Regions from separate parts of the Thermobacillus sp. genome, predicted to be linked through region 2. Evidence: predicted binding sites of a transcription regulator. Region 2 holds the regulator's gene; each other region holds the start of a gene.
What was found. Region 2 encodes Rex, which represses fermentation and respiration genes when NADH is low (regulators of the CRP and FNR family bind a similar motif). Its sites were predicted from a motif close to TTGTGAAATATTTCACAA; they were not measured.
Positions count from the first base shown of each region.

Region 1: C6W55_RS09195 (YwiC-like family protein) is a predicted target of Rex. The motif match lies at 6,527-6,544, and genes of this name have one in related genera.
Region 3: pflB (formate C-acetyltransferase) is a predicted target of Rex. The motif match lies at 1,489-1,506, and genes of this name have one in related genera.
Region 4: adhE (bifunctional acetaldehyde-CoA/alcohol dehydrogenase) is a predicted target of Rex. The motif match lies at 4,917-4,934, and genes of this name have one in related genera.

Region 1 covers NZ_QEWA01000036.1:122,731-130,386, forward strand. The annotation lists gene C6W55_RS09145 (response regulator transcription factor) at 1-640, shown strand, start outside; gene C6W55_RS09150 (sigma-70 family RNA polymerase sigma factor) at 616-1,521, opposite strand; gene C6W55_RS09155 (carboxymuconolactone decarboxylase family protein) at 1,695-2,165, shown strand; gene C6W55_RS09160 (NAD(P)H-dependent oxidoreductase) at 2,191-2,832, shown strand; gene C6W55_RS09165 (NmrA family NAD(P)-binding protein) at 3,039-3,902, shown strand; gene C6W55_RS09170 (DsbA family oxidoreductase) at 3,927-4,634, shown strand; gene C6W55_RS09175 (hypothetical protein) at 4,804-5,439, shown strand; gene C6W55_RS09180 (accessory gene regulator ArgB-like protein) at 5,433-5,966, shown strand; gene C6W55_RS09185 (cyclic lactone autoinducer peptide) at 5,963-6,088, shown strand; gene C6W55_RS09190 (LytTR family transcriptional regulator DNA-binding domain-containing protein) at 6,102-6,479, shown strand; gene C6W55_RS09195 (YwiC-like family protein) at 6,608-7,324, shown strand; gene C6W55_RS09200 (aldo/keto reductase) at 7,398-7,656, opposite strand, start outside.
Region 2 covers NZ_QEWA01000033.1:182,705-190,360, reverse strand. The annotation lists gene C6W55_RS06980 (tetratricopeptide repeat protein) at 3-779, shown strand; gene dinG (ATP-dependent DNA helicase DinG) at 794-3,667, shown strand; gene C6W55_RS06970 (redox-sensing transcriptional repressor Rex) at 3,667-4,326, shown strand; gene C6W55_RS06965 (amidohydrolase) at 4,304-5,611, shown strand; gene C6W55_RS06960 (cell wall elongation regulator TseB-like domain-containing protein) at 5,608-6,135, shown strand; gene C6W55_RS06955 (hypothetical protein) at 6,269-6,805, shown strand; gene C6W55_RS06950 (AAA family ATPase) at 6,798-7,656, shown strand, end outside.
Region 3 covers NZ_QEWA01000052.1:1,118-8,773, reverse strand. The annotation lists gene C6W55_RS15055 (GAF domain-containing protein) at 1-361, opposite strand, end outside; gene C6W55_RS15050 (Crp/Fnr family transcriptional regulator) at 667-1,422, shown strand; gene pflB (formate C-acetyltransferase) at 1,602-3,869, shown strand; gene pflA (pyruvate formate-lyase-activating protein) at 3,929-4,744, shown strand; gene C6W55_RS15035 (aldo/keto reductase family protein) at 4,896-5,834, opposite strand; gene C6W55_RS15030 (winged helix-turn-helix transcriptional regulator) at 6,017-6,352, shown strand; gene C6W55_RS15025 (NUDIX hydrolase) at 6,389-7,042, shown strand; gene C6W55_RS15020 (hypothetical protein) at 7,089-7,656, shown strand, end outside.
Region 4 covers NZ_QEWA01000023.1:29,400-37,055, reverse strand. The annotation lists gene urtB (urea ABC transporter permease subunit UrtB) at 1-513, opposite strand, end outside; gene urtA (urea ABC transporter substrate-binding protein) at 605-1,918, opposite strand; gene C6W55_RS02260 (spore germination protein) at 2,198-2,407, shown strand; gene C6W55_RS02255 (hypothetical protein) at 2,423-2,632, shown strand; gene gerPC (spore germination protein GerPC) at 2,629-2,961, shown strand; gene C6W55_RS02245 (hypothetical protein) at 2,951-3,247, shown strand; gene C6W55_RS02240 (nucleotidyltransferase domain-containing protein) at 3,268-3,966, shown strand; gene C6W55_RS02235 (YjcZ family sporulation protein) at 4,060-4,161, shown strand; gene C6W55_RS02230 (Hsp20/alpha crystallin family protein) at 4,238-4,699, opposite strand; gene adhE (bifunctional acetaldehyde-CoA/alcohol dehydrogenase) at 4,981-7,656, shown strand, end outside.

The DNA.
Region 1 (7,656 bases), on a different contig from region 2:
GGATGACGATCCGTTCATTCGGGAGAGTTTGCGGCTGATACTGGGCACGATGCCGGATATCGAAGTGGCGGGCGTCTGCGCCGACGGGCAGGAGGCGGTCGGGTTCGTGCGGGAGCACCCGGGGGAGGTCGACGTCGTCCTGATGGATGTCCGCATGCCGGTGTGCGACGGGGTGGAAGGGACGCGCCTCATCCGCGAGGCGGCGCCGGACGTCAAGGTGCTCATCCTGACGACGTTCGACGATGATGAATATATCGTGAAGGCGCTCAAGTACGGCGCCGGCGGTTACCTGCTCAAAAACGTCCCGCCGGACACGATTGCGGAAGGCATCCGCGCGGTGCATGCCGGCCATACGCTAATGCATCCGGATGTCGCGCGGAAGCTGGCCGGCATGCTGCATGCCGGCGGCGCCGAAGCCGCTCCGTCCGGGCGGAAACGACTGGCCGACTTCGGCCTGACCGACGCCGAGCAGCGGATCGTCCGCAAGATCGCCGACGGATTGTCGAACCGCGAGATCGCGCAGGCGCTTTTCTTGAGCGAAGGCACGGTGAAGAATTACATCACCGAAATTCTCGGCAAGCTGGGGCTGCGCGACCGGACGCAGATCGCGATCTTCTATCTGCGGGAGAGCGCGGAGTAGCGTGATGGCGCCTGGACGAACGGCACGTCAAGGCTGAGCGCCGCGAGCCGCGCCGGGTCCGCAATCCGCTCGACGGCGGCGATCTTTCCGCCGCGGATATCGAACTTGAGCGCGTAGGCCAGGCGCCCCAGCGGCGCGGCGACGGCGCCGATGACGCCGTCCACGACGGCGGTCTGGGCGGCCAGCGCGCGGCCGCAGATGCGGCGGGCGAGCGCTTCCGCGCCGCGCGTGATCCGCGCGCCGCCGTCCGTGTCGTCGCGCAGCGTGACGTCGGGGTCGAGCATCGCGATCAGCGCATCGAAGTCACCTGCGCGCGCCGCGGCGATGAACGCGTCGACGAGCCGGCGCATGCCGGCCAGGTCGGCCGAATCCCGCGGAGCCGTGCCGGTCACCCGGCGGCGGGCCCGGCTGGCGAGCTTCCGGACGGCGGCTTCCGACTTGCCTGCGACCTGCGCGATCTCGGCGAACGGCATGCCGAAAATATCGTGCAGCACGAACGTGACGCGCTCCGCGGGCTTGAGCCGGTCCAGCACGACGAGCAACGCGACGCCGACCGATTCGGCCATCAGCGCCTCCCGCTCGGGATCGGGCCCGCCGCGGTCTTCGGTCAGGGGATACGTTTCCGCCGGGTGCGTATCCAGCGGCTCTTCGCGCCGGCTTTTCCGCGACCGCAGCATATCCAGGCAGACCCGCGACACGACCCGGGTGAGCCAGCCGCCCAGATTTTCGATCGCTTCGGTCTCCGCGCGGCAGAGCCGGAGCCACCCTTCCTGCACCGCATCCTCCGCCTCGCTCAGCGATCCGAGCATGCGATACGCCGCGGCCAGCAGATGCCGGCAATGCGCCTCGAATTGTTCCGCGAGCCGTTCTTGTGCGATCATCCGTACATTCCTTCCCGCATGAAGTGATACTCCCTCCATTATGACTGACGAAAAAGAAACCGCCAATGTGACAGATCTCCGGGTTGTCACATTCCGCCCCGTCCGCTCCGTCATCTTCGTGCAGGGCTCGATCAGGGCCCGCATATTCCGGAAGATCAAGGAGTGGATTGAACATGTCGCTGAAACCTCGCATGGCAAGTCCCGTGGCGCTCGTGCCCGATCTGGCCGATCCGCTGCAGGCGCTCGGCCGCGCGCTGTTCGCTTCTGCGGAACAGTCCGGCATCCCGAAGCGGACGCTTTTCCTCGTTTACCTGCGGGTGAGCCGGATCAACGGCGACAGCGTCTGCGTGGAGCTGCACTCGCGCAACGCGCTGCAGGCGGGCGAGACGCCGGAGCGGGTGATGGCCGTCGCGGGCTGGCGGGATTCCGCCCGATTCACCGAAGCGGAGCGGGCGGCCCTCGCGCTCGGCGAGGCGATGGCCCGCATCGCCGACCGGCCGGACCCGGTGCCGGACGAGATTTACCGGGAGGCCGAGCGCCATTACGCCGGTCAGGCGCTGGCGACGCTCATCGCCGGCATCGCGACGGCGAATTTATACAACCGGCTCAATGTCGCGACCCGGCAGGTCGCGGCCGCCAATTAACGATACGGCGGTGAGGGGACGGAATATGGCTACCTTGCTGTACATTACGGCTCATCCGTTCGGTCCCGACGTTTCCTGCAGCATGGCGGCGGGGGAAGCGTTCCTTGAGGCGTACCGGGACGCGAAGCCGAACGACGAGATCATCCGGCTCGATCTGTACGCGATAGACATCCCGGAGCTCGACGCCGACGTCTTCGCCGGCTGGGAGAAGCTCGGCTCGGGCATCGCTTTCGGAGAATTGACCGCGGAGGAGCAGGCGAAGATTGCGCGCATCAACGAACTGGCGGATCAGTTCGCCGCCGCGGACAAGTACGTGTTCGTCACGCCGACCTGGAACTACTCGTACCCGCCGGCATTGAAGCGGTACATCGATGCCTTCTGCATCGCGGGCAAGACGTTCCGGTACATTCCGGACGTCGGCCGGGTCGGGCTGCTGGCGGGCCGAAAGGCGCTGCACATCCAGGCGAGCGGCAGCTTCCTGTCGCCGGGCTCGCCGGACGAACGGCTGGAGATGGGGCATCGCCATCTGCGGGTCATCATGGAGTTTGTCGGCATTACCGATGTGGAATGCCTCTATGTGGAGGGGATGAGAGCCGTCCCCGAACGGGCGTCGGCCATCCGGGAGGAGGCGCTCCGCCGCGCGCGAGAGATCGCGCTGAATTTCTGAATCGGTACGGGCCTCGCCGGAACGCCGTAGCGTGCATGCCACGTTACAGCGCCGCGCGAAGCCTCACTCCTGGCCTGTGGACGGCTGCAACGTGCACATCACGCTGCAGCCTCGCCGCAGACCGTTTGCATTTTAATATGTGAAGTCACTATAATAAAGTTAGTGTCATATTAAACATAGACTTTCACGAGGAGGCGGAGTGAACGATGCGCATTATCGTAACCGGCGTAACGGGGCAATTGGGCCGGATCGCGGCGGAGACGCTGCTGGAGAAAGTGCCGGCGGACCGGCTGATAGCGGTCGCGCGCAATGTGGAGAAGGCGGCATGGCTGGCGGAGAAGGGCGTCGAAGTCCGGCACGGCGACTACAACGATCTGGCGTCGCTCCTGAAGGCCTTTGAAGGCGGCGGCAAGCTGCTGTTCGTCTCGAGCTCCGAGGCAAGCGACGAGACGCTGCGGGCGCTGCAGCACGCGACGGTCACAAGGGCGGCGAAGATGTCCGGCATCACGCATATCGCGTACACGAGCATTTTCCGGGCCCAGGAGAGTCCCCTCGCGCTGAGCCTGCTGCACCGGACGACCGAGAACATGATCCGCCTGTCGGGCATTCCGTACACGTTCCTGCGCAACACGTTCTACACCGAAGTGTTCGTGAACGAATCGCTCCGCCAGGCCGTGGAAAGCGGCGCCCTCGTGACGCCGATCGCGACGGCCGGCCTGAACACGGCATCGCGGGCCGACATGGCGAAGGCGGCGGCAGCCGTACTGATGTCGGACGGCCACGAGAACCGGATCTACGAAATTACGGCGCCGAAGCTGTGGACGATGAAAGAGCTGGCGCAGATTCTGTCGGACGTCTCCGGCAAGCCGGTGGTGCTGAAACCGGCGACGGCCGCCGAATACGCGAAGATTCTCGCGGGTTGGGGCATGCCCGAACCTGCCGCGGCCATGTTCGCGGCGCTCTACGCGCAGCTGGACGAGGGCGAATTCGCGCAAACCTCGGATGATCTGACCCGGCTCATCGGGGAGACGACGCCGCTTGAAACGGTCGTGAAGCGGGCGCTTGCCTGAGCGGCCCGGGAAAGGAGCGGAGCGATGAAAGTCGAAATCTGGTCGGATGTGGCCTGTCCTTTCTGCTACATCGGGAAACACCGTTTCGAGGAAGGGCTCAGCCGGTTCGAACACAAGGATGACGTGACGGTGGAGTACCGCAGTTTTCAGCTCGATCCGCATGCGGCCAGAGAGCCCGAACGGGATCTGTATGATGTGCTGGCCGCCAAGTTCGGCATCAGCCGCGAACAGGCTGTCCAGATGAACCAGCGGGTGGCGGAGCAGGGCCGGGAAGTCGGGATCGACTTCCGCTTCGGCGTTGTCATTCCGTCGAACACGCTCGATGCGCACCGGCTGATCAAGTTCGCGGGACGGCACGGCAAAGAGCAGGACGTGATCGAGCGGCTGTTCGAAGCGTACTTCACCAGCGGCCGCAACGTGGCCGATCACAGGACGCTCGCCGACATCGCGGAGCAGGCCGGATTGGACCGCAAAGCGGCGGAGGAGATGCTGAAATCCGGCGCTCACGCCGACGAAGTGGAGGCGGACGGAATCGAAGCAAGCCGTCTCGGCGCGCGGGGCGTGCCGTTCTTCGTTATCAACCGGAAGTACGGCGTTTCGGGCGCGCAGCCGGACAGCGTGTTTCTCGACGTCCTGCAGCGGGCCTGGCAAGACGAGCATCCGCTCATCATGGCCGAATCCGACGCATCCGGCGAAGTCTGCGAAGACGGCACCTGCAAGCCGGATAAATAAAAACCATATGGACAGTAAAGCAAAAACGGACTCCTTTTTTCAAAGGGTTCGTTTTTCTTATTCCCAAAAGAGGAAAATTTTAATTGATGAAGAATAAGTTTAGATAATCGACAGAATTGACCATATCGGTCTGCAAAAAATTACAAGCGATGAACGGGAGACAGGATAAATGAATGAAATTCTCTTTATCGCGTTCTCTACATTGGAAACTTGGTCGATTTTTGCCGTTTCGTTCACGCTGTTTCGATTCAATATTCTGAAGTACAATCTGCAGATCGTTCCCATCTCTGTTCTGATGGCACTGCTCAACTATGCCATATGGCATGAAATCGATATGGGTTCGTGGACACCCATGATCGGTCTGGTGTTGTTCACGTTGTTCATTTTCTATACGCTGCGGATTTCGCTGATCGGTTCGCTCATCGTTGCGGTAACGGGGTATACATCGGTCATTTTGGTCCAGACTGCGTTCCTGTACGGTTTGCAGCTCACGGGCATTGCATCGGTCGCCGAAGTGCAGGCAGGCGGCACAGGTTACTACATTCTTTCGGCTGTATCTTCATGCACCGTCTTATTGTTAAGTTATTTGTTGTACCGGCTGGGCTACGGGTTTTCGTTTTCTCTGCAACACTTTAAAGTCAAGCATGAAAACATGCTGATCTTGGTAATAACAGTCGCGACGTTCATACTGCTCTCGTTCCTGCACCTGCTCAAGAACAGGCTGTACTTTGTCGAAATGATCGCGGTCGTGATCGTGCTGTTCCTGATCTATATCGCATTGAGGAGAGAGAGGACGCAATGGTAGAGAGACTTGCGTTTCGTCTGGCGCATTGGCTCAAAAGCGAAGTGCCGGATCATCCCTATTCGGAAGCGCGGCTTCAATTCGGATTTCACCTGTTTCTAAACACTGTGTTTACTTTGCTGGTCGCGACAATTCTGGGACTGTTGTTCGGCAACTATCGGGAAACGATGCAAGTGCTGTTCGCGTTCGGTTTGCTGAGAAGCATTTCAGGAGGATATCACTTCCAGTCGGCTACGGTGTGCATCGTCGTTTCGGCCGGAGTGGCCGCATTATTGCCGTTCATCGATCTTACTAATTTTTATATAAACCTCTTGAATATAGCCAATATGGTATTGACTATTATTTTTTCACCTTCTAGAATTGAAGAACAAACTAGAATTCCGACCAAATATTTCCCTGCCCTGAAAATCGGATCCACAGTACTAGTCGCTTCGAACTTCTTGTTCCAATCTCAGCTATTAGCGATCACCTGGTTTATCCAGGTGCTATCACTAATAAGATTACCAAGGAAAGGCGGTGAAACAGGATGAAGAAAAAAGCCCTTCATTTGCTGGCGACGGTTGTCGGCTGCGCAGGCCTTGTCGTCGTCTGCACGGCAAGCTGGATCTGGGGCAATCAGCCTAAAGTCCCTGCCGAACTTCTGAACAAGTAATGATGGTGGTCTTGTGAAATTGGTTGTCGCAAGGGACGAAGACGGGAAATCCGGTCTGGTCGAGCTGGACGTCATGGAGATCCTGAAGTTCACCACCGACAAGACCCGCATCCTGATTCATACGAAGAATGACGTCTACTACTTTCCGTTCGACAGCCTGGAGAAAATCCAGAATGTCTTGCAAGCCTTGAATTTGCCTTTCGTGCGTGCGGATCGCGGCAATCTGGTCAACATCGACAAGGTGATCGAGATTGACGAGAAGTACGCCAAGGTATATTTCGAGGGGGACAAGCCCGGTGAACTAGGGAAGGAAGCGACGGTATCCAGACCGACAAATTACAGACGGATCCTGGATTTGTTCAGGGAAAGACAGGGGCGAAAAAACGAGTAGGACCAGAGGCTGCTTCAGCTTCTGGTCCTGCTTGTTGTTTCCCGGCTTCGTGACCCGTGTCACAATGGCCCGAAGTCCGCAAGGGTATACTGGAAGCAAGATTCTTCCGTCAGAAAGCGGGTGTACCCATGCGCAATGTCTATATACCGAAACAGCACGGCGCCTGGGCGATGCTGATTTTGCCGCTGCTCTTCGGCGTCATCGGTTCTGCCCCGGCGTGGCAGCACGCGCTGCTGTTCTTCGCCTGGCTGCTCTCGTACCTGTTCGCGTACGCCGCGCTTCAGTGGATCCGGACGAAGCGCAAGGCCGCCTGGCTCGGGCCGCTCAAGCTGTACGGCGGGCTGCTGCTGCCCGTCGGCGCCGCCTTGCTGGTCCTGGAGCCGGAACTGCTGCCCCTGCTGCCGCTGGCCGTGCCGTTCATCCTGATCAACCTGTACTTCGCGAAGCAAAACCGCGAGCGGGCGTTCCTGAACGATCTGGCCGCCGTCATCCTGTTCAGCATGATGACGTTCGCTGCCTTCCGGGTCGGAGACGGGACGGACGCCTCGCTGGCGCTCGAACTGTTCGCGCTCAGCGTGCTCTATTTTACCGGGACGATCTTCTATGTGAAAACGATGATCCGCGAGAAGCACCACAAGGCGTTCTATTGGTATTCGGTCCTGTATCACGCGGCGTTCCTTGCGGTCGTCGCGCTCTTGTATCCGCCCGAGCTGCTCCCGGCCGCGGCGGTGCTGCTGGTCCGCGCCGCCGTGATGCCGCGTCTTCATCCCGCGGTCAAGACGACCGGGATGCTCGAGATCGCCTGGTCGGTGCTGGTGCTGGTCTGCGCGTGGGCGGCGTACTGAGCCGGAACGAACAAAAAGCCGACGCCTGAAAACGGCATCGGCTTTTTCTGACGCATCATGCCAACCCGGAGACTCAGAAGAGGAATTCATCCGGATGCGGACCGAACCGGTGGTCCTTGTTGAGCGCGTCGATCGCGCGGATGTCTTCTTCGGACAATTCGAAGTCGAAGATGTCCGCATTCTCGGCAATCCGCTCACGGCGGACCGACTTCGGAATCGTGACCACGCCGAGCTGCAGATCCCAGCGGAGGACGATCTGCGCCGGGGTCTTGCCGTATTTCGCCGCCAGCTCTTTCAGCACCGGCAGGTCGAGGTTGCCCTTCATGATCGGC
Region 2 (7,656 bases):
GGGTGGTCAGGCAATGGTTCAAAGTCATGAATGACATGCTCGACGAAATGCTGACGCGCTATCCCGCCGCGGATGCGGCGCAGCGCGGATTGATCGAAGCGCAGCTGCGCAAGATCCAGGACATGAGCGACATGATCGTCGACGGCTGGCTGCGGGTGGAGGAGAAGCTGGCGAGGCTGCGGGAGATGACGTCGCCCGGCGAACCGGACGGCAGCAAGCACTCGCTGGCCGCGGCGGCGCCGGCGCACGGGGAGATCGGACATGCCGCGCCGGCAGCCTCGACGGAGGCGGCAGCCGGCCAGGGGCTCGGGACGGCCGAACTGTTCCCGCCGGCATCCGCGGAAACCGGTACGCCGCAAGCGGCGAGGGAAGAAGCGGAACGCCATCTCACCGCCGGGCAGGGTTACTACGATCTGGCCATGTACAAAGACGCGGCCGCATCGTTCAGCCGGGCGGTCGAGCTCTGTCCCGAATCGCTGGCGGCACGCATGTTCCTGGCGATATCCTACATGCACCTCCGCGAATGGGAGAATGCCGAGCGCCACTTCCTGTTCATCGTCCGCACGGCGTCGCAGCCGAAGCTGAAAGCGCTCGGGCTGAACGCGCTCGGCTGCATTCAGGCCGTCACGGCGAATCTGGAGCAGGCGGTCCAATATTTCAAGCAAGCCTGCGAAGCGGATCCCGCCTTCACCGGCGCCGCGCGCAATCTGGCAAACTGCAGATCGAACGCGGGACCATTGACGCTGTATTTCGGCAATTCCGAGTTCGGCTGCACGTGAGGAGAACGTACCGGATGAAATTTGCTGTCCTCGATCTGGAAACAACCGGAAATCATAGCGCCGAAGATGACATCATTCAAATCGGCATCGTGCTGCTCGATGATGAATGCGGCGTGACCGGGAGTTATGCGTCCTATGTGCGCCCGAGAGTCCCGGTCCCCGCATCTATCACCGAGCTTACGGGCATTACGGATGAAGTCGTGCGTGAAGCGCCCGAACCGGAAGATGTGCTGCTCGAGGTCATTCCGCTGCTGAGTGACGCGGTGCTGGTGGCGCACAACGCCGGATTTGACGTCGGTTTCCTTAACCAGGCGCTGGACCGGTGCGGCTACATGCCGTTCACGGGAAGGGTGCTCGACACGCTGCAGCTGCTGCGCATGCTGTATCCGACCCAGCCGTCCTACCAGCTGGGCGCCGTATCCGAAGCGCTCGGCATCGAGCATGAGCGCCATCATCAGGCCGACAGCGATGCGATGGCGACTGCCCTTCTCTTCAAGACCTGCATGGACAAACTGCGCAATTTACCGCTGCTGACGCTGGAGCGGCTGGCCGCGCAGCTTGGCGATGGCGACGATCTCGGCTGGATTGTGCACGATGCGCTTCAGCGCAGGCAGCGTCTGAACGCCGCCGATCCGAACGGCTACCGTTACTATCGCCAGTTCGCGCTCAAGGTCGGCGAATGGACGGACGAAGAACCGCCGCGCCATGATGACCCGAAGTCGGCCGAACGGCTGCGGGAGCTCGATTTCGAGACGTTTCTGGAAGAGACGCTGGCCCGGTTGAAGGAACATGTTCCGGGATACGAACCGCGCGAGGCGCAGGTGCGCATGTTCCGCGAAGTGTACGACGCGCTGGAATCCGGCCGCCATCTGATGATCGAGGCCGGCACGGGCACGGGCAAGTCGCTCGGCTACCTCATTCCGGCTCTCTTCTATGGTATCCGCCATGACGAGAAAATAGTCGTGAGCACCCATACGATCAACCTGCAGGAACAGATCCGCGAGCGGGATGTGCCGTTGCTTGCCAAGGTGCTGCCGCTGCCGTTCAAGGCGTCCGTCTTCAAAGGCCGCGGCAACTACCTGTGCCTGCGCAAGTTTGAGAGCAAAATCGCGGCGCGTGATTACATCGCGCCCGCGGACGACCGGCTGACGACGGCGCAGATGCTGGTCTGGCTCGGCGAGACGGAGCACGGCGACCAGGAAGAGCTGAACTTCGGCGGCCGGGGCGCCGAATATTGGCACACCGTCGCCAGCGACGCCGACTCTTGCCTGAGCCGCTCCTGCCCATGGTTCAAGCACTGCTTCTATCACCGGGCGAAGCAGGAAGCCGTCCATGCGGACCTGGTCATCACAAACCATTCGTTGCTGTTCACCGACATCCGCGCCGAATACCGGCTGCTGCCCGCATATGACCACCTCATCGTCGATGAAGCCCATCATTTGGATGACGCCGCCGGCAAACATCTCGGCACGCAGCTCTCCTACAACAGCGGCATGCATCCGCTGACGCGGCTGAGCAAGGATGCCCGCTCGGGGCTGATCTTCCAGCTCAGGCAGAAGATCGCGTCCACCGGCCATGCGCGCGCGGAAGCGTGGATCGAAACGATCGAGAAGGCCGTCCCGGTGTTCGGCGAGCTGCGCATCCACTGGGACGAGCTGTTCGAACTGCTGTACCGGCTGGCGCAGCCGGAGCCCGACGCCGACGGCGGGCAGGGCGTCCTGCGGCTCAGGGCCGATAAGCCGCCGTCCGAATGGGAAGCGGTGCGGACGGCCGAAGCGAACGTGTTCGCCTCCTTGAACGAGATTATCCGCACGTTCGACAAGCTGCTCGCGGAAATCAAGGAACATTGCGACGACGCCGAGGTCGAAGCGGTGGCCGTCGACACCGCGGGCCGGGTGAAGGATCTGGCGCGCGTCCGCGACGATCTGCACGGTTTCGTCAAGCTGGAGGAAGGCGGGACCGTTTACTGGCTGGAGGCAAACGCGTTCTCCAAGTCGCGGTCGGTGCATCTTTATGCCGTGCCCGCCGATGTCAGCGGACTGCTCAAACAATACTTCTTCGATTCGAAGCGGAGTGTCATCCTGACCTCGGCCACGCTCAGCGTGCACAAATCGTTCGAGTACGCGACCGAACAACTCGGGCTGTCCGGATTCGAAGCGGACGGACGGCTCGCGACCGTCCAGCTGCCGTCGCCGTTCAATTACCGCGACCAGGCGCTGGTCGTCATCCCGCGCAACCTCCCGCCGATCAAGGGGGCGTCGGCGGATCCGGCGTTCCTTGCCGCGCTCGTCGAATCGCTGGCCGACGTGGCGCGCGAGACATCAGGCAGGATGCTCGTCCTGTTCACGTCCTACCGGATGCTGAAGCAGGTGTATGAGCCGCTGAAAGAGCGGCTTGCCGAAGCGGGAATCGCCGTCATCGGCCAGGGCATCGACGGCGGCGGCAGGACGAAGCTTGTCCGCCGGTTCCGGCAGCAGCAGGCCTCGGTGCTGCTCGGCACGAGCAGTTTCTGGGAAGGCGTCGATCTGCCGGGCGACGCGCTGACATGTCTCGCCATCGTTCGGCTGCCGTTTACGCCGCCGAACCATCCGCTGCTCGAAGCGAAATCGGAACAGCTGGCGGCGGAGAAGAAGAACCCGTTCATGAAACTGTCGATTCCGCAGGCGGTCATCCGCTTCAAGCAAGGCTTCGGCCGCCTCGTCCGCACGGCGAAGGACAAGGGAATCGTCATCCTGTACGACACGCGCGTCATTGAAACGAGCTACGGCAAATATTTTCTGTACTCGCTGCCGGGCCCCAAGATCGAGACGATGCACATCGAACAGATTGTGCCGCGCATTCGGGAGTGGCTGAGTGAAACCGGGACGACGCAGGGAGGATCCGCGTGATGAAGCAGCAGACGAAAATATCCGAGGCGGTCGTGCGCAGACTGCCGCTCTATCTTCAGGCGCTCAACGAGCTTTCGCGCGGCGAGGTGCAGACCGTCTCGTCGCAGGCGCTCGGCCGCAAGCTCGACCTCAACCCCGCGCAGATCCGCAAGGATCTGGCGTACTTCGGCGAATTCGGCCGCAAGGGCATCGGCTACGACGTCTCCTACCTGATCAGCAAGATCCGGCACATCCTGAAACTGGACAGGGGAATCAATGTCGCGCTGGTCGGCGCGGGCAATCTTGGCCAGGCGCTCTGCAACTACAACCGGTACAGCCGCGACAACATGAAGATCGTCGCAGTGTTCGACGACCATCCCGACAAGATCGGAATGCAGATCAACACGATGCGTGTGCAGCCGATGGAGGAACTGAAGGCGACGGTCGAAGCGCTGCAAATCCGGATCGGCATCATCACCGTGCCGTCCGCGGCGGCGCAGAAAGTGGCCGACCAGCTGGCGGACGCCGGCATCGAAGGCATTCTGAATTTCGCGCCGGCCATTCTGAAAGTGCCGCCGTCCGTGCGGGTTCATCACGCCGATTTTACGACCGAACTGCTCAGCCTTGCTTATTATTTGGAAAAGGATGCGGATCACGATGACGACAAAGTGGTGGATTGAGGGCGGCACGTTTCTGACCATGGACGACGGCCAGCCGATTGTAAACGGCCATCTGGTCGTGGAAGGCAGCCGGATCGTCTATCTTGCCGAAGCGCATCCCGGCGCGCTGGCCGACGGGGCGGAAAGGATCAGCGGCAGCGGCCTGCTCTTCATGCCGGGGCTGATCAACACGCACGGCCACGCAGCCATGACGCTGCTTCGCGGGTATGCCGACGACATGGTGCTGCAGGACTGGCTGCAGAACAAGATCTGGCCGCTCGAGGCGCGCTTCACGGCGGAAGATGTGCGCGCCGGCGCGGCGCTTGCGGCCGTCGAGATGCTGAAGCGCGGGACGACGGCGTTCGTCGACATGTACGATCATATGGATGAAGTGGCGCAGGTTGTCGAGCAGGCGGGCCTCCGGGGCGTGCTGGCCCGGGGCGTCATCGGCCTGTGCTCCGAGGCGGAGCAGCGCGCCAAGCTCGAGGACGCGATCCGGTTCGCGCGGGATTGGCACGGCAAGGCGGACGGCCGCATCCGCGTCATGATGTCGCCTCACGCGCCCTACACTTGTCCGCCGGCGTTCATCGAGCAATTCGTGCAGGCCGCGCACGATCTCGATCTGCCGATGCACACCCATATGTCGGAGACGGCCGCGGAGGTGGAGCAGAACGTGCGCGATTACGGCGTCCGGCCGGTCGAGCATCTTGACCGGCTCGGCATGTTCAGCCGGCCGACGCTTGTGGCGCATGCCGTCCATCTGAACGATGACGAGATCGCGCTGCTCGCCGAACGGGGCGTTGCCGTCTCCCACAACCCGGCGAGCAATCTGAAGCTTGCCAGCGGCGTCGCGCGGGTGCCGGACATGCTCCGCGCGGGCGTGACCGTGTCGCTCGGCACGGACGGCGCGGCGAGCAACAACAACCTTGACGTTTTCGACGAAATACGGCTCGCGGCGCTCATTCACAAGGGCGTATCCGGCGATCCGACGGCGGTGCCCGCTTATGAAGCACTCAAGCTCGGAACGGTGTACGGGGCGAAGGCCATCTGGCAGTCGGACGAGATCGGGAGCCTCAAGCCCGGCATGCGGGCGGACATTGTGGCCCTCGACATCGACCAGCCGCACTATTATCCGCGGACCGATCTGATCTCCCATCTGGTCTACGCGGGCAACGGCAGAGACGTGAAACACGTCTGGGTCGACGGCGTGCAAGTCGTGAGGAATCGGACCTGCACGCGGCTGGACGAAGAACGGATCGCCGCGGAAGCGGCCGCCCGCTTCGAAAGGCTGAGCTCGGCGACATGAGGCGCCGGCAATCCGATATTCGCTTCATGACGCCGAAGCGTTGGGCTGTCATCATCCTGCTCGGGATCGGTCTGGTGCTGATGCTGCTCAATCTGTATTTTCAGTGGGCCCGAAGCGACTATGTTCGGGAAGAGCGCGATGCGATCCGGCGGGTGAAGGCGGAAGCCGGCCTGACGAAAGTCGAATCGGCGGTCAAATTTGTATGGGACGACATCGTCTGGATTATCCGCGGCGAGCGGGAAGACGGGGCCGATCTGTATGTATGGGCGTTCGCGGACAGGATCGAGAGTGTCCATGGGGAAGAGGCTTATGATGTTGAGCGGCTGCGGCAAGACGTGCTTCGTGCATTTCCGGATGCGTCCATCATCCGCATCCGTCCGGGGTACGCCGAAGGCCGGCGGATCTGGGAAGTTTATTACAGCAGGGAAGAAAGTGACGTCAAGCGTCACTACTATGGATTTTATGCCTTTGAAGACGGCCGTCCGATCGAGACCTACCGGCTGCCCGCGCGTTCATCCGGTTGACCTCCGGGGAGCGTCCGCCGCGCCTGAACTGGCGCAGGCGGGCGCTCCTTGCCTGTTATTGCCGGCCCATTCGATGTTCCGCGTATGTTATACTCTATTACATACGGCATCGCATGGGAAGGAGGCAACTGAGATGACGCACATACGCATAGTCCCTGTGTTGCTGACGGCGCTGTTGACAGGCGCCGTGTTGTTCGGCGGCTGGTTCGGCTACCGCCATTTCGCAGTCGAACAACCGCTGGCCGTGACGTTCGCCGGCATCGAAGGCGTGACGGCTTATGATCCGATTGTGACTGACGATCGCGTGACGGTGGAAATCACGCTTGACGGAACGGTCAATCTTGCGGAAGTCTATCGGAACATCCGGGAGCAGGCGGGAAGCTCCCTCGGCGGACGCGAGCTCGATCTGGTCATCCGCCAGGAGCGGAACGAGAAGCTGGAGAAGATCTGGTCATCGGCGCTTTTCACGATCGCGCAGGCGATGGAAAACCGCCGATACGCCGACATTCCGGAAGCCGCCCGCAAGCTTGAAGCCGCACACTCCGGGCTTTCCGTAGAGACGGAGATGGACGAATATAATGTTTATCTTACGCTGAAGCTGGACGGCGCGGTCAAGTATGTCGTGCTTCCCCGCCAGCCTGCCGTGCTGGGGGTGTGGCCGAATGCTTAAATACTGGAAAGAGATGCTGATCGGCTTCACACCGGTTCTGCTGCTGTTTCTGTACTTCATCGGCGTCAATGTCGTGCCGATCTTGCTGGCGGCGGCCGTCATCGGCGTTCTGTTCTATGTCGCCCGGTCGCGCGGCCAGCTGACCGCGCTGAGCGGCGGAAGGCAGGCCGCGAGGAAACGGCCGTCCATGCTGTCGTTCGATGAAATCGGCGGCCAGGAACGGGCCAAGCAGGAGCTGATGGAGGCGCTCGAATTCCTGATCCGGCCGGATGAGATCGCGCGCTTCGGCATTCGTCCGCTGAAGGGCATTCTGCTCACCGGCCCTCCGGGCACCGGCAAGACGCTGCTCGCCAAGGCGGCGGCCCACCACACGGATTCGGTCTTCGTCGCGGCTTCGGGCAGCGAATTCGTCGAGATGTACGTCGGCGTCGGCGCGAGCCGGATCCGCGATCTGTTCCGCGAAGCGCGCCAGAAGGCGCAGAAGACGGGCAAGAACAGCGCCGTCATTTTCATCGACGAGATCGATGTCATCGGCGGCAGGCGCGACGGCGGACAGCATCGCGAATACGACCAGACGCTCAATCAGCTGCTGACCGAGATGGACGGCATCCAGACGAACGAGTCCCCCCGCATTCTGTTGATCGCCGCTACGAACCGCAAGGACACGCTCGACAGCGCGCTGCTGCGCCCGGGACGATTCGACCGGCACATCGCGGTCGATCTTCCGGACAAGAAAGGACGCAAGCATATTCTGTCCATCCATGCCGCCGGCAAGCCGCTCGGCAAGACGGCCGACCTGGACAAAGTCGCCGAAGAGACGTTCGGCTTCTCGGGCGCCCAGCTCGAGAGCG
Region 3 (7,656 bases), on a different contig from region 2:
TCGTCAGCCGCCTGCCGAGCAGCATGACGCCGGAGATGTCGCATCCGGTCCTGACGGGCAGAAATACGGCGGCGGCCAGGCCTTCGGCGAGCAGGATCGGGTCTTCGATCCGCGCCCGCTCCGAGCCGGGACGGCTCGGATCGAAGCAGACCGGCGTGCCGGAGCGGATCGCCAGGCCGAGCAGCCCGACGCTCGGCCGCTGCGTCATGTTCGGCGTCCGGCTGCTGACGCTGCCGACCACGACCCGCCATGTCACGCGCCGGCTGGCCGGGTCCAGCAGCCCGAGTCCGGCGAAATCGCTTTCGGTCTCGCGGCGCAGCTTCTTCACTTCGCGCAAAATCGCTTCCTTGGCGTTCTCCATTTTCCTCCCACCTTCCTGCCGCATGCCGGTCCGATCTTGGGTGTGGTCTCTATGCTGTCAGTTCACTGATGAAATCCGCAAATCCAAACCGCACTCGGGGAATTCCCTGATGCCACTCTCGGGGCGCTCTCCCCGAACTGCGCCGATACAGCCAGCATACGCGATTTTGCGGCCCGAGTCTGTGATTTTCATCATCATCCAAATCCGGTTTGTCTGCGCCGAAATTCCGTCGATTCCCCGATTACGCCCGCCCCGAAAACCTTGTATGCTTGGGATAAGCAGGATGCATGAGGAGGCGAACCGACATGACGAACAGACAGATGACCGCATCCGCTCCATTGGGACAAAGCGCCGTCTGCAGGCGGGAGCAGGGAGACAGCCCGTTTACGGAACGCCAATTCAAAGAACTGGAATCGATCATGCACATCCGGCGCTACGAAGCGGGCGCCTACCTGTTCTGGGAAGGAGAACCCGCCGAAGCCGTCTATTACATCCGCAAAGGCCACGTCAAGCTGCGCCGCACGACCGACGACGGCCGCGACCTTTTGCTGTCGATTCTGAAGCCGGGCGATTTCCTCGTCGATTTCGATGCCTGGGATCCGAATCACCGCAACAGCGGCCAGGCGATGGACGATGTCGAAGCCGGCATCATTCCGCTGCCGGACCTGGAACTGCTGCTCGGCAAAGACGGCGAGCTGGCGTTCCGGTTCGCGATGTGGATGAGCATGCTGCGCCGCAGGAGCGAATCGAAGCTGTGCGATCTCATCATGCTCGGCAAGCCGGGAGCCCTCGCCTCGACGCTGATCCGCCTGACGAACAGCTTCGGCGTCGCGCAGCCGGACGGCATCCTCATCCGGCTGAAGCTGACAAACACGGAGCTGGCCGAACTGGTCGGGACGACACGCGAGAGCATCAACCGGATGCTGAACACGCTGAAGAACGAAGGCGTCATCGACATGGCGCCCGGCGGCAGGCTGCGCGTGCTGCAGCTCGACAAGCTGCGGCAGATGGCCGGCTGTCCCGAATGTCCGGCTTGCCCGAAGGAGATTTGCAGCATCTGAGGCCGATGCGCCGGCAAGACCGCACCGGACAAAAGCGTAAAAAACAAGGATATAAAACATCGATGTTTGTGATTAAATTCACATACTTCCCGTCCAAAGGCTGGTACCATTTCAGATGAAAGCAGCGTGCCGCTGTCCGCGGCCCCTGCACGAAGCGTTAGAGGGAGGGAGCAGGTGTCATGACCACTGCTGTGAAACAACCCCGAACCGAAGGCGTACCGGACTGCTGGCGCGGTTTTCAATCCGGCCGGTGGATGGAAGAAATCGACGTGCGCGACTTCATTCTGCGCAACGTGACCCCCTACGAAGGAGACGAGCGGTTCCTCGCGGGGCCGACCGAAGCGACGACCCGGCTGTGGGAGATTGTCAGCCGGCTCTCCCGGGAAGAGCGGGAACGCGGCGGCGTCTGGGACGTCGACGTGAACACCCCGTCCGCCATCACCTCGCACGGACCGGGCTACCTCGACCGCAAGCTCGAGAAAATCGTCGGCGTGCAGACGGACGCTCCGTTCCGGCGGGCGATCATGCCGTTCGGCGGCATCCGCATGGTGCAGGATGCATGCAAGGCCTACGGCTATGAACTGCCGCAGGAGATCGTCCGGCTGTTCACGGAAATCCGCAAGACGCACAACCAGGGCGTATTCGACGCCTACACGCCGGAGATGCGCGCGGCGCGCAAAGCGGGCATCATCACCGGCCTGCCGGACGCCTACGGCCGCGGCCGCATCATCGGCGACTACCGGCGCGTGCCGCTGTACGGCGTCGACCGGCTGATCGAGGCGAAGAAAGCCGACCTCGCAACCATGGAGAAGGGGCCGATGACGGAGGAGGTCATCCGCGCCCGCGAGGAGCACGCCGAACAGATCCGTGCGCTCGAAGAACTGAAGCGGATGGCGCTGTCGTACGGCTTCGACATTTCGCGGCCCGCAGCGAACGCCCGCGAAGCGGTGCAATGGCTGTACTTCGCCTATCTCGGCGCGATCAAGGAGCAGAACGGCGCCGCCATGAGCCTCGGCCGCGTCTCGACGTTCCTCGATATCTACTTCGAGCGCGACTTCGCCGAGGGGACGCTGACCGAGACCGAGGCGCAGGAGCTGATGGACCATTTCGTCATGAAGCTTAGGATCGTGAAGTTCCTGCGCACGCCGGAGTACAACGAGCTGTTCAGCGGCGACCCGACCTGGGTGACCGAGTCGATCGGCGGCATGGCCGAAGACGGCCGCACGCTCGTGACGAAGAACAGCTTCCGGATTCTGCACACACTGTACAACCTCGGCCCCGCGCCCGAACCGAACCTGACCGTGCTCTGGTCGACGCGGCTGCCGCAGGCGTTCAAGAACTACTGCGCGAAGGTGTCGATCGAGACGAGCTCGGTGCAGTACGAGAACGACGATCTGATGCGCCCGATCTACGGCGACGACTACGGCATCGCCTGCTGCGTGTCGGCCATGCGGATCGGCAAGCAGATGCAGTTCTTCGGCGCCCGGGCGAACCTGGCGAAGGCGCTGCTCTACGCGATCAACGGCGGCGTCGACGAGAAGCTCGGCATCCAGGTCGGCCCGAAGGAAGCGCCGATCACGGCGGACACGCTGGACTATGACGAAGTCCGCGAGCGCTACGACCGCGTGCTCGAATGGCTTGCCGAGCTCTACATGAACACGCTGAACGTCATCCACTACATGCACGACAAATATTGCTACGAGCGGCTCGAGTTCGCGCTGCACGACCGCGACATCATCCGCACGATGGCCTGCGGCATCGCGGGATTGTCGGTCGTCGCCGACAGCCTGAGCGCGATCAAGCACGCCAAGGTGTACCCGATCCGCAACGAACAAGGGATCGCGATTGACTTCCGCATCGAGGGCGATTACCCGCAATACGGCAACAACGACCCGCGGGTCGACGACCTGGCGGTGGAGATCGTCACGTCGTTCATGGCGAAGCTGCGCAAGCACAAAGCCTACCGCGGCGCGATTCCGACGCAGTCGGTGCTGACGATCACGTCGAACGTCGTCTACGGCAAGAAGACCGGCTCGACGCCCGACGGACGCCGGGCGGGCGAACCGTTCGCGCCGGGCGCGAACCCGATGCACGGCCGCGACCGGAAGGGCGCGCTGGCGTCGCTCGCAAGCGTGGCGAAGCTGCCCTACACCGAATCGCTGGACGGCATTTCGAACACGTTCTCGATCGTCGGGAAGGCGCTCGGCCGCGACCTGAACAGCCGGATCGCCAACCTCGCCTCGCTGCTGGACGGCTACATGACGCAGGGCGGCCATCACCTGAACGTGAACGTGTTCGACCGGTCGACGCTGCTCGACGCGATGGAGCATCCCGAAAAATATCCGCAGCTCACCGTGCGCGTCTCGGGCTACGCCGTCAACTTCATCAAGCTGACGCGCGAACAGCAGCTCGAGGTGATCAGCCGGACGTTCCACGAATCGATGTAGCGGGACGGTATGGGCTTCGGCGGACGAAGGCCGGCACGATCGAATGGAGGGGAACAAACATGCGGCACCACGACAGACTCGACACCGCGGCAACCGGACGCGTTCATTCGATCGAGACCTTCGGCACGATGGACGGACCGGGCATCCGGTTCGTCCTCTTCCTTCAAGGCTGCGCGCTGCGCTGCCGGTACTGCCACAACCCCGACACCTGGGACACGTCCGCCGGCCGTGAAATGGATGTCGAAGCCGTGCTCGCCGAGATCGAGCCCTACCTGGACTACTACCGGCAGTCGGGCGGCGGCATCACGATATCGGGCGGCGAGCCGACGCTGCAGGCGCCGTTCGTCGCCGCGCTGCTGCGCGCAGCGAAGCACAGGTACGGCCTGCACACCGCCATCGACAGCTCCGGTTTCTGCGAGCCGGCGCACGCCGAAGCCTGCGGCCTGCTGGACGCGGCCGACCTCGTGCTGCTCGACCTGAAAATGATGGATGCCGCGCGGCACGAAGATCTGACGACGCAGCCGAACGAACGCATTCTCCGGTTCGCCCGCCACCTGTCCGACACCGGCCGGCGGATGTGGATCCGCCACGTGCTCATTCCCGGCGTCACCGACCGCCGTGAGGACCTGCTGGCGCTCGGCCGCTTCATCGGCACGCTGCGCGGCGTCGACAAGCTCGAACTGCTGCCTTACCACCGGATGGGCGTGTACAAATGGCAGCAGCTCGGCATCCCGTACACGCTCGAAGGCGTGCAGGAGCCGACGCAGCGGGAGATCGAGCGGGCGAAGCGGATCATCGAGGAAGGCCGGCAGGAGGCGTCTCGGACCGGATGCACCGCTTCGTCCGGCCCTCGCATCCCCCAATATGGCGCGTAGTGCAAAAATGCACCTCATCACCCCGGATCAGATGGATAAGCCGCCATATAGCGCAAATCTGCACCTGATCCGCTCCCTTGCACAACGAAGGCCGATGCGCCCCCGCGGACTGCCCCGCGTACGCATCGGCCTTCTCTTTATCCTGCAATTCTTACTTCAAAATCTCCTCGATCCGCTCCAGCACGTCGGCGGAAAGCTCGATGCCGGATGCCTTCGCGTTCTCCTCGACCTGCTCCGGACGGCTTGCGCCGACCAGGGCGCTCGCCACGTTCGGCTGGCGGAGAATCCACGCCAGCGCGAGCTGGCCGACCGTGATGCCGAGCTCGGCCGCCACTTCCGACAGCTTGCGGACCTTCGCGATCTTCTCCTCGGTGATCCCTTTCTTCACCCAGTCCAGCCGTGCCGCGCGGCTGTCCGCCGGGATGCTGTCCACCGACGTATATTTGCCCGTCAGCAGCCCCTGCGCCAGCGGCGAGAACACGACTTGTCCGATGCCGCAGCGTTCGCCGAGCGGAATGATCTCCGGCTCGATGTAACGGTTGAACATGTTGTACACCGGCTGGTTGACGACGATCCGGTCGAGCAGATACTTGTCGGCGATGGCCAGCGCTTCCGCCATTTGCGCCGCCGTCCACTCGCTGACGCCGACATAGAGCACCTTGCCCTGGCGCACGAGGTCGTCCATCGCGCGCAGCGTCTCGTCGAGCGGCGTCTCGGGATCATGGCGATGGCAATAGTAAATATCGACATAATCAGCCCCCAGCCGCTTCAGGCTCGCGTGCGCCTGCTCCATGATGTGCTTCCGCGACAGCCCGCGGTCGTTCGGCCCGTCGCCCATCGGCCAGAACACCTTCGTCGCCAGCACGTACGACTCGCGCGGATACTCGCGCAGCACGGCGCCCATCAGTTCCTCCGCCGCGCCCCGCTCATACACGTTCGCGGTGTCGAAGAAGTTGATGCCGAGATCATATGCCTTCCGTATCGATTGGACCGCGTTTTCCCGTTCGACGTATCCGCCGTAGGTCAGCCAGCTGCCCAGACTGATTTCGCTTACCTTGAGGCCCGTCCGTCCCAGTCTCCGGTATTTCATGCCGCATCTCCTCCTGGTATTCCGTCTCGGGCGGCGGCACCAGCACCGCCGTCCCCTTCCCATTCTAGAACAGTTCATATATCATGGTAAGAAGTGAAATGTTTTTCATTATATTATACGCACGATATCTACTATACGCGTTATAGCGTCCATTCATATCCCGGGTGAGGTGAGCCTACGTCATGCAGAGCAGCCGGAACTATGTACCGAAAAATCCCGTCCACATCGAATGCAACATCGAGAAAACATTGGAAGTGCTCGGCGGCAAATGGGCCTTCCTCGTCCTGCGCGAACTGTTCGGCGGGAAGAAGCGGTTCGGCGAGCTGCAGCGCGCCATCCCCCACGTCAGCCCGCGCGCGCTGACCAGCACCCTCCGCCATCTCGAGGCGAAGGGCGTCCTTGAGCGCCATGTCTATCCGACGGTGCCCGTCACGGTCGAGTACAAGCTGACGCCCAAGGGCGAAGACTTGCATCCGATCATCAAGCAGATGAAACTGTGGGCGGCCAAGTGGACTTGAGCGAAACACAAACGATCATGATCGGGGGCCGCAACCTTGAGCGACGAAGAATGGTTTGACATTTTCGACGAAGCGATGCGTCCGATCGGCACCGCCGCGCGCAGCGAAGTGCATGCGCGGGGCCATTGGCACCGCTCGTTTCACTGCTGGCTGGCCAGGCCCGCGGACGGCGGGCTGATGGTCCGCTTCCAGCGGCGAGCGTCCGGGAAGGACACCTTCCCGGATTGCTTCGACATCACCGTCGCCGGCCATCTGGCCGCCGGAGAAACGCATCGCGACGCCGCGCGCGAAATTCGCGAGGAGATCGGCCTTGACATCCCGTTCGAGAAGCTGACGTTCCTGTTCGAGCACCGGTCGGTGCGCGAAGGCATAGCCCGCGGCGTCCCGTTCATCGACCGCGAGATCAGCCGCGTCTACGGCGCGCTGTCCGACGCACCCCTCGATTCGTTTCGTCTGCAGATCGAAGAGACGGCCGGCATCTATGAAGCGGACGCCGACAGTCTGATCGCGCTGTTCGAAGGGAGGCTCCCCGAACTGACAGCCGAAGGCCGCGTGCCCGGCGCAGGCGGCCGGGAGCTGCGCCCGGCCGTCGAACGCGTGACGCCGGACCTTTTCGTCCCCCGCGAACCGTCTTACTATCTCGACGTGTTCCGCCGCCTGCAGCGTTTATCCGCACCGGATCGTTCCTGATCCCGTGCGCGGCCTCCCAGGCCCAGTACCAGTTGTCGATCATGCCGTGGATCTGGTAGAACACCGTGCTCCGCGGCGCGACGTCGAGATCGTTCAGATCGGGCTCCCCGTAGAGCAGCGCCGACTGTTGATGGATGCAATTGTGCAGCGTCTCGATGAACAGGCCGAGTTCGTCGGCCGTCGCGAACGACCAGGGCATCCGGAGGATGCGCGCCTCCGCCGCACGGTCATAACAAGCCGATGCGCGAATCGGCTCGGGCGGAACGCTCCACGGCTGCACGAGCCGCTCGTCCAGCCCCTGCCGCCGGTACCAGTCCAGCGCGCGCCGGATGAACTGACGATGAAATTCAAGGAAATCGGCTCCGAACCCCGGCGGCGGATTCGCCGGATCGACGGACATCCGCGCATGATGCCACGCCCGATGCTCCGCGAGCAGCTGGAGCGGGAAATTCGGAATGATCGGCATGGTGCGGCCTCCCCCTTGCAGTTGGCGTATTCGCATGGTTTGATGCATTATACGCCCGCAATCCGCATCCGGAACCCGGAGCCTCACCGGTTTTCCGCAACGTTCAAGAACAGTCGCCCCGATAAAAAAACCCGGCCAACGCCGGGTT
Region 4 (7,656 bases), on a different contig from region 2:
GCGGTAGATGTAAACGTACATGAGGAGCAGCACGACGGCGACCAGCGCGACGATGAACAGCCGCTTGTACGGCAGCACGACGCCTTCCATTATCGTCCATCCGCCGTTCAGCCAGCCTGGACTCGTCACCGCAACGTTCGGCGCGCCGAAGATCGAGCGGGCAACTTGCTGCAGCGCGAGACCCACTCCCCAGGTCGCCAGCAGGCTGTCCAGCGGGCGGCCGTAGAGAAAGCGGATCAGCGACGACTCCAGGAGCAGTCCGAACAGGAAGCAAACAAGAAAGCTGACCGGGATGGCCAGCGCGAAGTACCAGTCGAACATCTCGCCGGGCAGCGCCGCACGGAAGATGTTCTGCGTGACAAACGCCGCGTACGCGCCGATCATGATCATCTCGCCATGCGCCATGTTGATGACGTTCATCAGTCCGAAGGTGACCGCAAGTCCGAGCGCGATGAGCAGCAGGATCGAGCTGACGCTGATGCCGTTAAACAATTGAAGCAGCATCACTTCCATGGTTATCCCCTCCGGCTGTCAGGAATCCGGCTGTCGGGAAAAGGAAGCGTCCGGGAAAACCGGACGCCCCCTTCCGGGCTGCAGCCCGCGATCATTCTTCGGCCAGACCGGCCGCCCATTCGTATCCGGTCAGGTACGGATCGGGTTTCACGGGTCCGTCCGTCGCCCACAGTTCCTTGAACATGCCGTCCGCCTGCACTTCGCCGATGCGGACCGTCTTGTAGATGTGCTGGTTGTCGCCGTCGATCGTCACTTTGCCTTCCGGCGCGCTCCACTCGATGCCCTTCGCCGCTTCCCGGACGGCGTCGACGTCCGTCGTGCCGGCCTTCTCGACGGCGGCAGCCCACAGGTACACCGCGATGTAGCCCGCTTCGATCGGGTCGGCGGTGACGCGGTCTTGACCGTACTTCGCCTTGTAAGCTTCGACGAATGCCTTGTTTTCCGGCGTGTCCGTCGTCTGATAGTAGTTCCATGCCGCCAGATGGCCTTCCAGCACGTCGGCGCCGATGCCGCGGATCTCTTCCTCGGCGATCGATACGGACAGCGTCGTCAGATCCTGCGCCGTGATGCCGGCATCCTTCAGCTGCTTGAAGAACGCCACGTTGCTGTCGCCGTTCAGCGTGTTGTAGACGACGTCGGGGTTCGCCTGTTTGATTTTGCTGATGATCGTGCTGTAGTCGGTATGGCCGAGCGGCGTGTATTCTTCGCCGACGACTTCGCCGCCTTCGGCCTTAAGCTGCGCCTTGATGATCTTGTTCGCCGTGCGCGGGAATACGTAATCGGAGCCGAGCAGGAAGAACTTCTTGCCGCGGTTCTCCAGCAGCCACGTGACCGACGGCACGATTTGCTGGTTCGTCGTCGCGCCGGTGTAGAAGATGTTCGGCGAAGCTTCCAGTCCCTCGTATTGCACGGGGTACCAGAGCAGACCGTTCAGCTCTTCGAATACCGGCAGCATCGCCTTGCGGCTTGCCGAAGTCCAGCCGCCGAACACCGTCGCGACCTTGTCTTCCGAGATCAGCTTGCGCGCTTTCTCGGCGAACGTCGGCCAGTCGGACGCGCCGTCTTCAATGATCGGCACGATCTTCTTGCCGAGAACGCCGCCCTTCGCGTTGATCTCTTCGATCGCGAGCAGTTCCGCGTCCTTGACGGACACTTCGCTGATCGCCATCGTGCCGCTGAGCGAATGCAGGATGCCGACCTTGATCTCGCCCGCGTCGGCGTCTCCGCTCTCGCCGGAGGATTCCCCGCCCTCGGCCGATTCGTTCGAAGAACCGCCGCCGGAACCGGACGCCGAGCTTCCTCCGGATCCCGCGTTTCCGCCGCCTCCGCCGCAGCCTGCCAGCACCAGCGTGAAGGCAAGCACCAGCATCATCGTCGAAAGCCAGATCCTCTTCCGATTTCTCATCTTCCCACTCCCTGATATGTCATATTTCCGAACGTTGTTTCTCTTCATCTGGTTAACGTTCGTAAATCCAATTATAGTTACACCATTTTTCCATGTCAATATATATAACATATTATCGCCATAACCACTTTTAATCAATCTTTATGTTAGATTATATTACTCAATAATGTAATGTTAAAAGGGGTGTCCGTCCGAGACCGCGTCTCAAGCCGGCAACAGGAAAGAGCGGTAACGTTCGCGCCTCCGGGCCATATGATGAAATGACTGGAGGGGTGATAAATGCCCACCGTTAACAACATTTTCAATCTGAAAATCACCAGCGTGTCCCACAACGGTTCGATCAATTTCGGCAACACGCTGCACAGAGGAATGACCGTCGACCAGAAATTCAACGGCAGCACCGTGCTGATCGGAGACGGCAGCCTGAGCTTGAACCGCATTCTGAGCAATGTAACCGATCCCGATCTGCAGGACCAGGTCAACACTTGACGGGCGGTGCGCGGCATGCAAATCAATATCGGCATCATCAAGATCAACGTCATCACGAACGTCGGCTCCTTCAATGTGGGGAAGACGATTCTGTGCAACAACCGTTCGACGGTTACGGTGCAGCCCGGTCCGGAGGACGCGGGCGGCGGCACCGGCGCGGAAGGAACCGCCGAACCCGGCGGGCCGCAGCATGAACCGATGCAAAGGAGCGACAATGCGCCATGAACACGACTTCAGAGGATCAAATTCGAACGCTGGAAGCGTGCGTGCGTCTTCTGGAGAACCAGCTTCGGGAGCTGGAGGACCGGCTCCGGCAGGCCGAGGACGAGCTCCGTGCGCTGAAGACGGAGGCCGGCCAGGTGAGGCCGATCCGCATCGAAGCGATCAATTACAAAGTGCAGGAACTGGTCGTCAGCGAGCTGTCCGGAACGCTGCACGTCGGCCTTACGGCGCTTACCGATTCCAAGTCGCTGGATAAGATCGTGAACGGCGGAGAGGCCGTCTCGCTGGAGAACCTGACGAACGAAAGCGGGGCCGGGACGGATGGCGGATAACAAAACCTGCCTCCGGTGCGGGGCCGTTTTCGAGGAGGGAAGCCATTATTGCACCAGGTGCGGCGCGCCGGTCGTGAACCGCTGCACCGACCCGGGTGATCTGCTGAACGATCCGTGCGGACATATCTGCGGCCCCCGGGACGCGTTCTGCTCGAAATGCGGCTCGGAGACGACCTTCAAGAAAGCCGGGCTCATCCATTCGCCCTACACGGAGAACAAGGTGCTGTACAAGAACCATCTGGACGACATGAGCTGGCTGCTTCATCCGTTTTTCACCAAGTGGTAAGCCCCGGGAGGAGATCAACCATGCGCCCGTCTCCGTTTGAAGCCGCTGCACAGTATGTTGCCGCCGCGCATCCCGGCTGCCTGCTTGCCGTTCTCGGCGGGAGCGCGGCGCGCCGGACGCACGGCCCGGATTCCGACCTCGACATCGTCGTCGTGGAGCGAGGAGAAAGCGAACTGTTCCGCAGAGTCGTCCGCTTCCGCGGCTGGATCGTCGACTGCTTCATTCTGACCGATTCGGACTACCGGGAAATCTTCGACGCGGGCATGCAGGAAGCCAATCCGTCCCTGCAGCGCATGATCGCCGAAGGGACGGTGATCCGCCGCACCGAGCGGGGGCTGCAGATCGTGGAGGAAGCGCGCGCCGATCTCACGTTCGGGCCGTTGCCCTGGTCTCCCGATGAGATCGACGACGCGCGGAACCGCCTCTCGGAAACGGCGGCCGACCTGCTGCGGTCCCGCTGCCGGGACGAGCGGCGGTTCATCGCGAGCCGCCTCGTGCTGCTCGCCGCCGAATTTCTGCTCCGGACGGGGCGCCGGTGGATCGGCGAAGGCAAGCATCTGTACCGGTGTCTGCGCGAATTCTCGCCCGAGTATGCCGCGAAGCTGAGCAGCGCCCTGGAAGCGCTGAACGCGCACGACGATCCCGCGCCGCTGATCGCCGTCTGCCGCTCCATCCTGGAGCCGTTCGGCGGCGAGTTGATCGTCGGGTATGAAAGATGACGCGGAACAGTTGTTACCGGGACATCCGCACAATACATCAGGCCACAGACCGCATACGTTAGTAGTGCAGTTCATCAGGAAGGAGGTCATCCGATGAGCTACGCGGGCAAAACGGGTTTCTGGTACACGTCGGCCGGCGTCATTCTGGTCCTGTTCATTCTGCTGGTCATCGTCTCCCGGCCTTTCCTCTACTAGTTCAGAGGGAGCGGAGACGCAAGCGGCCGGCCGGGCTTCAATCCCGGCCGGCCGCTTTTCCTTCTGCGCGCCGTCTTTACCCGCCCACATAGAGCGGATAGAACGGCTCCCTGGTCTTGGGCAGGCGAAGCTCCAGAATGCCGCCCTTGAACGTCGTCCGGGCCTTCCTCGGGCTTACGGCTTTCGGCAGCGGAATTTCCTGCTTCACCCCGGACGGCAGCTTGATCCGCACCTTGTGGCAGCTGATCGACATCTCCAGCTCGCGGGGATTGAGATCCTCCGGCAGCCGCAGGCGCACGATGACGCTGCGATGCGTCTCGAACGTATCGTAGTTCAGCGCGCTGCCGAAAACGGAATTCGGAAACTTCGACTTCATCTCCTGATCAATAAACCGGTTGATCGAGTTCTGCACGACGTCCGAAAGCCAGGAGGAGTCGACGATGCCGGCGCGGGTGAAGTCTTTGGGCAGAAACGGGAACGCCTCCAGCATCGCTTTCTCAAAGGCATCCCATTGTTCCGCCGGCGTCTGCTGCTTCATGGTCCGCGCTCCTTTCCCTGTGTCGCCTGGTCTGCTACAGCATATATCGAATGGGCGCGGTCGGTGCATGGCTCCCCCTCCCACGCGCTTCAGACACCCGCGGCAGCCAGATCATGAACTCACATAAAATGAACGAATAGTTCGAATTATTCGTCAGGCATGTCGATCCGCATATATCGATATGCCTTTTTTGCATCTACTGCGGGTTCGGCAAAGTATGTTACAATTTTCACAAAGTTACTCCGCAAAAAAATTCCCCTGAAAAAAAGGAGGAGAGAACCATGGCGGAAACCGTTTTGCACCGGGAACCCGTCGACAGCGCGGAAAAGCTGGAACGGGCGCTTGGCCGGCTGAGAAAGGCGCAGGCCCTTTTTGCCTCCTACACGCAGGAGCAGGTGGACCACATCTTCCTCGCCGCCGCCACCGCGGCCAACAAGGCGCGCATCCCGCTGGCGAAAATGGCCGCGGATGAGACGGGAATGGGCGTCGTCGAAGACAAAGTCATCAAGAACCATTACGCTTCCGAATACATCTACAACGCCTACCGCGACGTGAAAACGTGCGGCGTCCTGGAGGAAGATCCCGCCTACGGCATCAAAAAGATCGCCGAACCCGTCGGCATCGTCGCCGCGGTCATCCCGACGACCAACCCGACGTCGACGGCCATCTTCAAATGCCTGTTGGCGCTGAAGACGCGCAACGGCATCCTCGTCAGCCCGCACCCCCGGGCGAAAAACTGCACCATCGCGGCCGCGAAAATCGTGCTGGACGCGGCGGTGGAAGCGGGCGCCCCGGAAGGCATCATCGACTGGATCGACGCCCCTTCGCTGGAACTGACCAACCTGCTCATGAAGGAAGCGGATCTCATCCTTGCCACCGGCGGCCCGGGCATGGTGAAGGCGGCCTATTCCAGCGGCAAGCCCGCCGTCGGCGTCGGCGCGGGCAACACGCCGGCCGTCATCGACGACAGCGCCGACATCAGGCTCGCCGTGAACTCCATCATCCATTCCAAAACGTTCGACAACGGCATGATTTGCGCTTCGGAGCAGGCGGTCATCGTGCTGGACGGCATTTATGACAGGGTGAAAAAAGAATTTGCCGACCGCGGCTGCTGCTTCCTGGATCCGGACGAAACGGAGAAGGTGCGCAAAACACTCTTCATCAACGGCGTCCTCAACGCCGGAATCGTCGGACAGCCGGCGCACCGGATCGCCGAAATAGCCGGCGTGAAGGCGCCGGAAGCGGCCAAAATCCTGATCGGCGAAGTGGAGCGCACCGATCCGTCCGAGGAGTTCGCCCGAGAGAAACTGTCGCCCGTCCTCGCCATGTACCGCGCGAAGGATTTCGCCGACGCCCTGGACAAAGCGGAGCGGCTTGTCGCCGACGGCGGCATGGGCCACACCGCGGCGATCTATCTCGACCCGGTCGGCGCGCGGGACAAACTGGACGCCTTCACCGCCCGCATGAAGACGTACCGCATCCTGGTCAACACGCCGTCGTCCCAAGGCGGCATCGGAGACCTGTACAACTTCAGGCTGGCGCCCTCCCTCACCCTCGGCTGCGGTTCCTGGGGCGGCAACTCCGTCAGCGAGAACGTCGGGGTCAAGCATCTGCTCAACATCAAAACCGTCGCCGAAAGGAGAGAAAACATGCTCTGGTTCCGGGCGCCGCAGAAAGTGTACATCAAACGGGGATGTCTTCCCGTCGCCCTTGACGAACTGAAGACCGTCATGGGGAAAAAGCGGGCGTTCATCGTCACCGACCATTTCCTTTACAAAAACGGTCTGACGAAACCGGTCACCGACAAACTGGATGAACTCGGCATCGCCCACGCCACCTTCTTCGAGGTCGAGCCCGACCCGACACTGGCCTGCGCGCAGGAAGGCGCAAGACAAATGGCCGCCTTCGAACCGGACGTCATCATCGCCGTCGGCGGCGGTTCGCCGATGGACGCGGCGAAAATCATGTGGGTGCTGTACGAGCATCCGGACGCCGACTTCATGGACATGGCGATGCGGTTCATGGACATCCGCAAGCGGGTGTACCGGTTTCCGCTGATGGGCCGGAAAGCCGCATTCGTCGCCGTTCCGACGACGGCGGGCACCGGTTCGGAAGTGACGCCGTTTGCCGTCATCACCGACGAGAAGACGGGCATCAAATATCCGCTGGCGGACTACGAGCTGATGCCCCACATGGCCATCGTCGACGCGGATCTGATGATGCACATGCCGAAAGGCCTGACAACCGCTTCCGGCATCGACGCCCTCACCCACTCGCTGGAAGCGTACGTCTCCATGATGGCGACCGACTACACCGACGGCCTGGCGCTCAGGGCGATCAAGCTGATCTTCGACTACCTGCCCCGCGCGTACGAGAAGGGCGCCGGCGATCCGGCCGCCCGGGAGAAAATGGCCGACGCCGCCACCATCGCCGGCATGGCGTTCGCCAACGCCTTCCTCGGCATCTGCCATTCGCTGGCCCACAAGCTCGGCGCGGCGTTCCGTCTGCCCCACGGCATTGCGAACGCGCTCCTCATCACCGAAGTGATGCGCTACAACGCCGCCGAGGCGCCAACCAAGATGGGGACGTTCCCGCAATACGACCATCCGCGCACGCTCAGGCGCTACGCCGAAATCGCGGAATTTTTGAACCTGCCGGGCGCCACCGACGAAGAGAAGCTGGAAAGCCTGATCCGCAAAATCGAGGAGCTGAAGGAAAAACTCGGCATCAAGAAAACGATCCGCGACTACGGCATCGACGAGGAAGAATTCCTGGAAAAGCTGGACGACCTGGCCGAGCAGGCCTTCGACGACCAATGCACGGGCACGAACCCGCGCTACCCCCTCTTCGCCGAACTGAAACAGCTGTACCTGAACGCCTACTACGGCACGCATGAAGGTGCGGCAAACCGGGCAGCCGGGGGGCATGCGGCCGGCGCGGCCGAACGCGCGGCCGCC